Regions from separate parts of the Pseudomonas sp. NIBRBAC000502773 genome, predicted to be linked through region 2. Evidence: riboswitches for the same ligand, from Rfam matches in the RefSeq annotation. Region 2 holds a riboswitch; each other region holds the start of a gene.

Region 1 (3,270 bases), 1.8 Mb from region 2:
GTCGCGGCCGGGGCTTTTTCAAAGGTTTCCGCCTGCAGAATCAGCGGAGCGACCCAGAAGCTTTGCAGCAGGGTCAGCAGCAGGGCGGCGAGCAGGCCGGTGAACCCTGCGGTTTGCGCAATACGCTTGATCATGTCGGCAGGCCTCAGTGGCACGGGAACGCGGCGCTGTGGCGGGTATCGTGGGCAGCGTTGTGCACCGCCTCGATGTGCGAGAAACCGGCGAAATACACCAGGCACGCGCCAAGGATCGACGCGCCGATGGCGGCGGTCAGGCGTTGGCTGAGGGTGGCGGAGCTGCTGGCGGTGTGCGAGGTGCTGCTGATGATCGACATGGCGCGTCCCTTTCAGGTGTCAGGGTGACACGAGCGCATGCAAACCCCGCGAGCCAGGCACGCAGGGTTTTAACAGCGCCCGCCCACCGCGGGTTTGTTATTCGATGTTATTCGGGCCGGTCTCCGGGCTTGCGAGGGACACTGGGTCTACAAAACGTCGCCTTCCCATGCCGTACAGGCACAGTGGATCTGACGCTTCACTCGCTTACCGTTGCGGGGGCAGCACCGGACTCGTCATAAGGCTATGACTCACCGGTTTCCCGTTTCACCCTGTGAAGGGCACCCGAAACAAGATGTGTAGGAGAGCATGGGCAGTGGGCGGGCGTCAAATAGACGACTGGCGCCCCGCAGTTTACGGCAGGCGTTCCAGTGGATGTTGATCAGGCAGGGCGACGGGGCGAGTAAGAGGCCGCCATGCGTGCGTACGTAATATTGGACAAACTAAACCTGTCGTCTGGTTTGGTTGTATGCAAGAACGCGCCGGGTATTATATCCAACTGACGAAGCAGGTAAGGTCGATTAAGAAGTTCTTTGGCAACGGCTGTTGCATTGTAGGAGAAATCTCTAGTGCTCCGTATTTCGCGTGCAGCCTCTCGCAGTTCGTTAAAGTTTACATATTCATCGTTAGCACCTTCGGCGAACTCGCGAAAATAAACTCTAACTTGCCCCAGCAAAGACCCATCGCTAAGACTTTTGAAGTCTTCAGCGATAATAGCGACATTGTTCCAGGTCGCCTCGCCGTAGTGCACTCCAGGTGTTTGTGGAAAGAGTGACGTCATTAGGTCTGGGCGGCTGATGACCTCCTTCGCAAGCTCTATTTGCTCTTGTTTGGCATCTCGTCCGTCGTGTAGTTTGCCTGCCGCCATCTTTTTGAGGTCGGTCAAGCGAAAGCTGTTGCGTGCCTTACCGTCCGGGCCTTCCAGGTCGCGGAAATGGTGCAACAGTTCTTTGGCCAGCATCGGGTTGCTGTGGTTCTCTAAAAACGTGATGTCTGATGATTTTTTTTGTGCCGCTGCGAGGGGCAGAGAGTCGGTTTTGGGGGGAACGTTGCCAGTCACTTCGATCGATGCCGGAGGGAGGGGCGCAGTAGGTTGAGTGCGTATTGAAAATTCCATAGTGTTTTTATCCGAGTTGGCTATGCAGCGTTAAACTTCGTCTATTGGCAAAGCTGCTCCGAGGATGTGTGGTGTTTTTCGATATTTCTGTTCCCTGTACTCATTTGGGAACTGATTACGTTAAGTTACAGCGCTTATTTAATTCGTATGGACTAAATAATTAGTCTGACTTCAAGGCGAGCTTTTACGTAAGTTGCTCACTATTGCCGTCTGCACTGATATCAAAGATTCTGAACCAAACGCCTAATGATGGGCGTCCGTTTTCAACCCCTGTATAGTGTTCAAGCGGGCGGTCTGGCCGTTTCGACATTGACCCGCTCGTACTCACTGCGTAGCCTTGCACCCTCGAGGTTCTTCGGCCCAGGTCGAAGCTAAGAAGGGAACGCGGTCAAAGCCGCGGCTGCCCCCGCAACTGTGAAGGGTTTATCTGACTGCCACGCCACTGCCACTGCGGCGGGAAGGCGCAGTCGGCGCCGGTCGCAAGACCCGCAAGCCCCAAGCCAGGAGACCTGCCTCGCCACCGATTTTCCAATTCAACCGGGCGGGGTGATCCGGTGACGAAATCCGCTTCTGCGCGCCGCCGCAGTGCCTATCGTCCCGTATGCCCGCCCCAAAGGGCATCCGATGAAAACACTGGCCAAACTCCCCGTCACCATCGTTACCGGCTTCCTCGGCTCGGGCAAGACCACCTTGCTGCGCCATATGCTCGACAACGCCCAGGGTCGTCGCATTGCGGTGATCGTCAACGAATTCGGCGAACTGGGCATCGACGGTGAGATCCTCAAGCAGTGCTCCATCGGTTGCACCGAAGAAGAGGCCAACGGCCGCGTGTACGAGCTGGCCAACGGCTGCCTGTGCTGCACGGTGCAGGAGGAGTTCTTCCCGGTGATGCGCGAACTCGTCGCCCGTCGCGGCGACCTCGACCATATCCTTATCGAAACCTCGGGCCTGGCCCTGCCGAAACCCTTGGTACAGGCCTTCCAGTGGCCGGAAATCCGCAGCGCCTGCACGGTTGATGCGGTCATCACCGTGGTCGACAGCCCGGCCGTGGCCGCCGGCACCTTTGCCGCGTTCCCGGATCAGGTCGACGCCCAGCGCAAGCTCGACCCGAACCTGGACCATGAATCGCCGCTGCACGAGCTGTTTGCCGACCAGTTGGCCAGCGCCGACCTGGTGATCCTCAATAAATCCGACCTGATCAGCGCCGAAGACCTGGCCCGTGTGCGCCTGGAAGTCGCCGAAGAGCTGCCGCCGGCGGTGAAGATCATCGAAGCCAGCAGCGGTCGCCTGCCGTTGGACGTGTTGATCGGCCTGGGCGCGGGGTCCGAAGAACATATCGACGCTCGCCATAGCCACCACGATCATCACCACGAAGGTGAAGACGAGCATGATCACGACGCCTTCGATTCCATCTCCATCGACCTGCCCCAAGCCGACGAAGCGCTGCTGCTCGACGCCCTGAACCAATTGGTGGTTCAGCACGGCATCCTGCGGGTCAAGGGTTTCGCCGCCATCCCGAACAAGCCGATGCGCCTGCTGATCCAGGGTGTGGGGACGCGTTTCGACAAGCACTTCGACCGTGCCTGGGGCGCCGACGAAGCGCGCATCACGCGGCTGGTGCTGATCGGCCAAGAGCTGGACGCGGCGGGCCTCGAAGCGCAACTGCGCGCCGCCCTCAGCGTTTAACCCATGCACCTGCTCAGGACTCAGCCCGGTGGTTTCGTCGCGGACGACAATATTGCCGACCTTGGCCAAACCCCCGCCGAACTGGTGATCCTGTGCAGCGGCGATTCCAGCCTGGCGCTGCTGGCCGAAGCGGCC
Region 2 (3,270 bases):
TTGGTGAACAACCCTTTGCCGATCAGCCAATCGGCGTCTTCGGCGGTTTGCTTCAACGCATACTGCTTGATCAGTGAGCCGAACACGTCCGAGAGTGACTCGTTCAGCGCGCCGGATTGATTGAAATACATCAGCTTGGCCTCGTCCTCGGTGACGCCGTGGGCCAATTCATGGCCAATCACATCGAGGGCCACCGTGAAGCGGTTGAACAACTGCCCATCGCCGTCGCCAAACACCATCTGGGTCGAGTTCCAGAACGCATTGTTATAGTTCTGGCCAAAGTGCACGGTGGCATCCAGGGCCATGCCGGCGTCATCAATGGAGTTGCGGTCGAACACCTCTTCGAAAAAATCGAACGTGGCACCCAAGCCGTCATAGGCTTCGTCCACGGCGGCGTCGCCACTGGCGGGCTGGCCTTCACCGCGGACCAGCTTGCCCGGCAGGCTGTCGGTGCCTTCGGCGCTGTAGATCGAGCGCCGTTTGCCGGCACCCATGACCAGGGCCATGTGGGCCGGCCCCTTGGCGGGCACTGCGACCATGCGCAGCGAACGGAACGTGCTGTCCTTGGCGCGGGTGCGCAGCGCGATGTCGCGCTGGGCCTTATCACCGTGACGCGCGATCTGGTCGAGCATGTACGGTGGGATCAGGCAGAAAATCGGGTTGCGGTGGTGGCGATCACACATTAGCTGGCTCCCTGTTGGCATATGGTGTAGCTCCGGTAACCGTTTGAGGATAGCCCCCCAGGGTTAACCCGTGTCATCAATTGTCATCAATCTATGTTGCAGTCGTGTTTATCCAAGGAGGACTTACCCATGCCAGCCCGCAAAGCCAAAATCGATCTTGCGCACCGCCCACGACTCGCCGATCTGCGCCCGTTGATCGCGACCAATCCCACCCTGATGGAAGCCCGGGCGGCGACGCCCCGTGTCACCGCGGCCAAGGACCTACAGGACCGACGCGGCTACGCCGAGGATTTTCTCAGCAGCTTCGCGGTGCCCTGGCCCACCGCCGCTGAGGCATTGGCGGACGACGTCCAACCGCTGCGCCTGGACTACACGCATTTCTCGGTGACGATGTCCCGTTCCCGACGACTGGCGCTCTACGTGGGCGTCAATATCGATGGCGGGCAGCATGTGGAGATAGTCCGCAGCAACGACACCTGGGCCTACGATGGGCGCCTGCCGATCAGCGCCCAGGTTGGTGAAGAGCTCTATGCCAGCAATGGCCTGGACCGCGGCCACCTGGTACGGCGCCAGGATCCCAACTGGGGCGACGCGGCAAACACCGCCAACCTCGACACCTTCCACTTCACCAACTGCTCGCCGCAGATGAGCGGGTTCAACCAGAAGACCTGGCTTGAACTGGAGGACTACATCCTCAATAACACGCAACGTTGGAAAGCCCGGGCCACGGTGTTCAGCGGCCCGGTGTTCGCCGACGACGACCGCCTTTACCGTGGTATCAGAATCCCCAAGGCGTTCTGGAAAGTGGTGGCCTACCTCAGCGATGACGGCAAGCCCTCCGCCAGCGCCTACATGATCGACCAAAGCCGCGAGCTGGGTCAGCTCGACCTGATGTTCGGCCAGGTCAGGACCTACCAGCGCAGCGTGATCCAGATCGAACAATTGACCGGTATCCGCTTCGCCAACCTGGCGGACTACGACGGTTTCAGCAACGAAGAGCGCGCCACGGGCACGCGAATTGAAGCGCTGATCCGCGGCCCCGAGGATATTCGTCTCTGACCGGGCGCCCTTCGGGCTGTATCGCCTGGCCCTAATCAACTACCATACCGCGCCGGTTCCCGAACGGGACTAATAGGGAATCCGAAGCGCGGTACACCGCGTCAATCGGAACTGCCCCCGCAACTGTAGGTGCCGAGCCTGCTCCCCACTGCCACTGGACCGCGTCCGGGAAGGCCGGAGCGTGGCGACGACGCATCAGTCAGGAGACCTGCCGGCCCAGTAATCACTAACCGGCGGGGTGTCCGGGAAGGACCTCCTTGCCTGCCCGTTCGGCAGCGTTCGAGGGCGTATTTCCGAACCGTACCTCCCCTGTTTCCACGTACGGTTCACACGGAGATCGCCTCATGCTGCCACGCGTTACCGCCCTGATCAGCGGCCTGGGTTTCTGCGCCCTGGCCCACGCCGCCCCCACGCATTACCCGCTGACCCTGGAAAACTGCGGCAGCACCCTTACTTTCCCGCAGGCGCCCGCGCGCAGCGTGACCATCGGCCAGGCCGCCACCGAAATGCTCTATGCCCTCGGCGTGGCTGACCGCGTGGTAGGCACCTCGCTGTGGTTCAACAGCGTGTTGCCGCAGTTCAAGGCGCAGAACGACCGCATCGAGCGCCTGGCCAACAACGAGCCCAGCTTCGAAGCGGTGATCGCCAAGCGCCCGCAACTGGTGGCCGCCGAGCTGGAATGGGTGGTAGGCCCGCAAGGCGTGGTCGGCACCCGCGAGCAGTTTCACGAACTGAAGATTCCCACCTACCTGCTGCCCTCCGACTGCGAAGGCAAGGACAACCTGGTGGGCGCCGACGGCACGCGGCTGGAGCCTTTCCGTATCGAGACCATCTACAAGAGCATCCGCCAGCTGGCGCAGATTTTCGATGTACAGGATCGCGGCCAACAGTTGAACGATGAACTCCAGGCGCGCCTGGCCAAATCCGTGGCCACCGTGCAGAGCAAAGGCCTCAAGCAGGCCAGCGCGCTGGTGTGGTTCTCCAGCGCCGAACTGGCCAGCGACCCCTACGTGGCCGGCCACAAGGGCATTCCGGAGTTCATGCTCGAAACCCTCGGTTTGCACAACGTGGTGCAATCCGATGAAGAATGGCCCGCCGTCGGCTGGGAAACCCTCGCCAAGGCCAACCCGACCTTCCTGGTAATCGCCCGCATGGACCGCCGCCGCTACCCCGCCGATGACCATGAAAAGAAACTCGCCTTCCTGCGCAGCGACCCGGTCACGCGCAACATGGACGCGGTGAAAAACAACCGCATCATCATCCTCGACGCTCTCGCGCTGCAGGCCAGCATCCGCATGTTCGACGGCCTTGAACACCTGGCCACGGCCATCGACGGCTACGACCTGCCGCAATGATCCGGACCTTACTCGCCCTGGCGCTATTGCTGATCGCCGTGCTCGCCGGCGTGGCCATCGGCGAAACCGCCATCTCGCCGCAGGTGGTGCTACAGGTGCTCGCCAACAAACTGTGGGCGGCCGGTTACGTGCTGGACCCGATCGATGAAGGCGTGGTGTGGAACTACCGCCTC
Region 3 (3,270 bases), 300 kb from region 2:
AATAGCTGAAGGGCCAGCCATAGAACCCGCCATCCTTGACCGAGGTGATGTAGTCCGGCACCAGGTCGCTGCCGATCTCGTCGCGCTCGTTTACCGCGGTCCATAGCTTGCCGCTCTGGGGTTCCCAGGCCATGCCGTTAGGGTTGCGCAGGCCGGAAGCGAAAATGCGCTGCTGGCCGCTGGCGCGATCCACTTCCCAGATAGCCGCCCGGCCCTGTTCCGCCTCAAGACCGTTCTCACCGACGTTGCTGTTGGAGCCGACACTCACGTACAGCTTGCTGCCGTCCTTGCTGGCGATCACGTTCTTGGTCCAGTGGTGATTCAGGGGCCCGCCCGGCAGGTCGACCACCTTGGTGCCAGGTGCCTTGATCGCGGTTTCGCCCGCTTGATAGGGGAAGCGCAGCAGCTTGTCCGAATCGGCCACGTACAGGTCATTGCCGACCAGTGTCATACCGAAGGGCGAATTGAGGTTTTCCAGGAACACCGTACGGGTCTCGGCAACGCCATCGTGATCGGCGTCGCGCAGCAGGGTAATGCGATTGGGGCTCGGCACCCCGGCACCGGCGCGGCCCATGACCTTCTCCATGACCCAGCCGCGAATGCCCTTGGAATCATCCGGCTTGGGCGGCGCATTGGTTTCTGCCACCAGCACATCGCCGTTGGGCAGCACATACAGCCAGCGCGGGTGATCCAGGCCTTCGGCGAACGCCGCCACTTGGGTGCCGGCCGCTGCCGTTGGCTTCACGCCCTGCGGCCAACCGATAGCGGGGGCGATGTTCACCGTGGGAATCAGGGTTTTGTTCGGCTCCGGTAGCTGCGGCGACGGCCCGGTGCCGTCGGACACCTGCAGGGTGGAGCTTTCACCGCAGGCCGCAAGGGTGCCGGCGAGCATGATGAGTAGGGCGAGTCTGGTTTTATGCATGGTGTTCTCCTTGATACCTGTAAGGGTAGAGGAGGGCGCTGGTGCGATGGTTCAAGTGCAAGGCCAGCTTTAATTGACGCTCCACCCCCAACCCACTAACCTTCGCGGCTTGTTCCAGGTGCTCTGTGACCCATGGGTCGACCGAGTGAAACAGGGAAGCCGGTGAGCGAGCGCACTTGTACACAGTGCTGCCGCGATTCCGGCGCTGCCCCCGCAACGGTAAATGAGTCAAGACGGTGCCTTTTGCCACTGTATCGCCCGCGATATGGGAAGGCGCGCCGTCGGCGTGTTCGCTCTGTCGATGAGCCAGCGCACCACTCATGAGCCCGGAGACCGGCCTGGATCATCCAACAGCATCACGGTGGGCGATGCTTGGCTGTCTGTTTTTTCCTGCCTGCCGTTTTTGTCCAGCCCCAATGGAGAGCTGCCATGACCGATACCCCCGACCGCGACGAACGCCACCTGGCGCGCATGCTGCGCAAAAAAGCCGTGATCGACGAGCGCATCGCCAATTCCCCCAATGAGTGTGGCTTGCTGCTGGTGCTGACCGGCAACGGCAAAGGCAAGAGCAGCTCGGCATTCGGCATGCTCGCGCGCGCCATGGGCCACGGCATGCAGTGCGGTGTGGTGCAGTTCATCAAGGGGCGCAACAGCACCGGTGAGGAGTTGTTCTTCCGCCGCTTCCCCGAGCAAGTGCGTTTCCACGTGATGGGCGAAGGCTTCACCTGGGAGACCCAGGACCGCCAGCGCGATATCGCCGCCGCCGAAGCCGCCTGGGCCGTGTCCCGCGAACTGCTGCAAGACCCGCGCATCGGCCTGGTGGTGCTGGATGAGCTGAACATTGCCCTCAAGCATGGTTACCTCGACTTGGACCAGGTCCTCAGCGACCTGCAAGCGCGTCCGCCGATGCAGCACGTGGTCGTCACCGGCCGTGGCGCCAAGCCTGAATTGATCGAAATGGGCGACACCGTCACTGAAATGGGCATGCTCAAGCACGCGTTCCAGGCCGGTATCAAGGCACAGAAGGGCGTCGAACTTTGAATCAGCCCCGTCACTGCCCGGCCGTCCTGATCGCCGCACCGGCGTCCGGCCAAGGCAAAACCACCGTCACCGCCGCGCTGGCCCGTTTGCACCGCAACCTGGGGCGCAGGGTACGCGTGTTCAAATGCGGCCCGGATTTCCTGGACCCGATGATCCACGAGCGCGCCAGCGGTGCGCCGGTGTATCAATTGGACATGTGGATGGTGGGCGAGCAGGAAAGTCGTCGGCTGCTGTGGGAAGCGGCGGGTGAGGCCGACCTGATCCTGATCGAAGGCGTGATGGGCCTGTTCGATGGCACACCGTCCAGCGCCGACCTGGCGCGGCATTTCGGCGTGCCGGTGCTCGGTGTGATCGACGGCACCGCCATGGCCCAGACCTTTGGCGCCCTGGCCCTGGGCCTGGCGCGTTATCAGCCGGACCTGCCGTTTGCCGGGGTACTGGCCAACCGCGTCGGCACCCTGCGCCATGCGCAGTTGCTGGAAGGCAGCCTCACCGAAGGCTTGCGTTGGTATGGCGCCCTGTCCCGCGAAACCGGAATCGAACTGCCCAGCCGCCATTTGGGCCTGGTGCAGGCCAGCGAGCTGAATGACCTCGACGTGCGCCTGGACGCCGCCGCCCAGGCCCTGGGCAGCAGCTGCGAAGTCGCATTGCCGCCACCGGTGACCTTCGCCGCGCCGGAAGTGATCGAGGCCGAGCCGTTGCTGGCCGGTGTGCGCATTGCGGTGGCCCGTGACGAAGCCTTCGCCTTCACCTATGGCGCCAGCCTCGACCTGCTGCGGGCGATGGGGGCCGAACTGACGTTTTTCTCGCCGATCCATGATCTCCAACTGCCCGAGGCCGACAGCCTGTACTTGCCCGGCGGTTACCCGGAATTGCACCACCAGGCGCTGTCGCAAAACACGCCGATGCTTGACGCCATTCGTAACCATCATGCCGCCGGCAAACCCTTGCTCGCCGAGTGTGGCGGCATGCTCTACCTGTTGGATTCGCTTACCGATGTCGACGGCACCCGCGCCGAGCTGGTCGGCCTGCTGCAAGGCGATGCGGTGATGCAAAAGAAACTCGCGGCCCTGGCCCTGCAAAGTGTCGAGCTGCCGGAAGGCGTGCTGCGCGGGCACACGTATCACCATTCCCTGACCAGCACCGAGTGCCAGCCGATTGCCCGTGGCCTGAGCCCGAACGGTGGGCGCGGTGCCGAAGCGGTGTTCCGGCAGGGGCGGATGACGGCCTCTTACGTGCACTTCTATTTTCCGTCGAATCCGACGGCGGTAGCCGCGTTGTTTGCCCCGGACCGAGCTGAAACCCCA

The links. A riboswitch is a leader RNA that binds a small molecule or an ion and turns the genes downstream of it on or off. The one in region 2 is predicted to bind cobalamin.
Region 1: it holds a riboswitch for cobalamin, as region 2 does, so the genes downstream of both, cobW (cobalamin biosynthesis protein CobW) here and NIBR502773_RS05675 (ABC transporter substrate-binding protein) in region 2, are expected to answer to the same signal.
Region 3: it holds a riboswitch for cobalamin, as region 2 does, so the genes downstream of both, cobO (cob(I)yrinic acid a,c-diamide adenosyltransferase) here and NIBR502773_RS05675 (ABC transporter substrate-binding protein) in region 2, are expected to answer to the same signal.

The regions. Positions count from the first base shown of each region.
Region 1 covers NZ_CP041189.1:6,181,393-6,184,662, forward strand. Annotated here, with positions in the region: gene NIBR502773_RS28330 (CbtA family protein) at 1-134, opposite strand, end outside; gene NIBR502773_RS28335 (CbtB-domain containing protein) at 146-334, opposite strand; cobalamin riboswitch at 431-636, opposite strand; gene NIBR502773_RS28340 (hypothetical protein) at 715-1,449, opposite strand; cobalamin riboswitch at 1,781-1,981, shown strand; gene cobW (cobalamin biosynthesis protein CobW) at 2,074-3,135, shown strand; gene cobN (cobaltochelatase subunit CobN) at 3,139-3,270, shown strand, end outside.
Region 2 covers NZ_CP041189.1:1,253,212-1,256,481, forward strand. Annotated here, with positions in the region: gene NIBR502773_RS05665 (M4 family metallopeptidase) at 1-683, opposite strand, end outside; gene NIBR502773_RS05670 (DNA/RNA non-specific endonuclease) at 813-1,742, shown strand; cobalamin riboswitch at 1,779-1,973, shown strand; gene NIBR502773_RS05675 (ABC transporter substrate-binding protein) at 2,087-3,097, shown strand; gene NIBR502773_RS05680 (iron ABC transporter permease) at 3,094-3,270, shown strand, end outside.
Region 3 covers NZ_CP041189.1:1,554,968-1,558,237, reverse strand. Annotated here, with positions in the region: gene NIBR502773_RS07060 (sorbosone dehydrogenase family protein) at 1-922, opposite strand, end outside; cobalamin riboswitch at 1,022-1,279, shown strand; gene cobO (cob(I)yrinic acid a,c-diamide adenosyltransferase) at 1,352-1,963, shown strand; gene NIBR502773_RS07050 (cobyrinate a,c-diamide synthase) at 1,960-3,270, shown strand, end outside.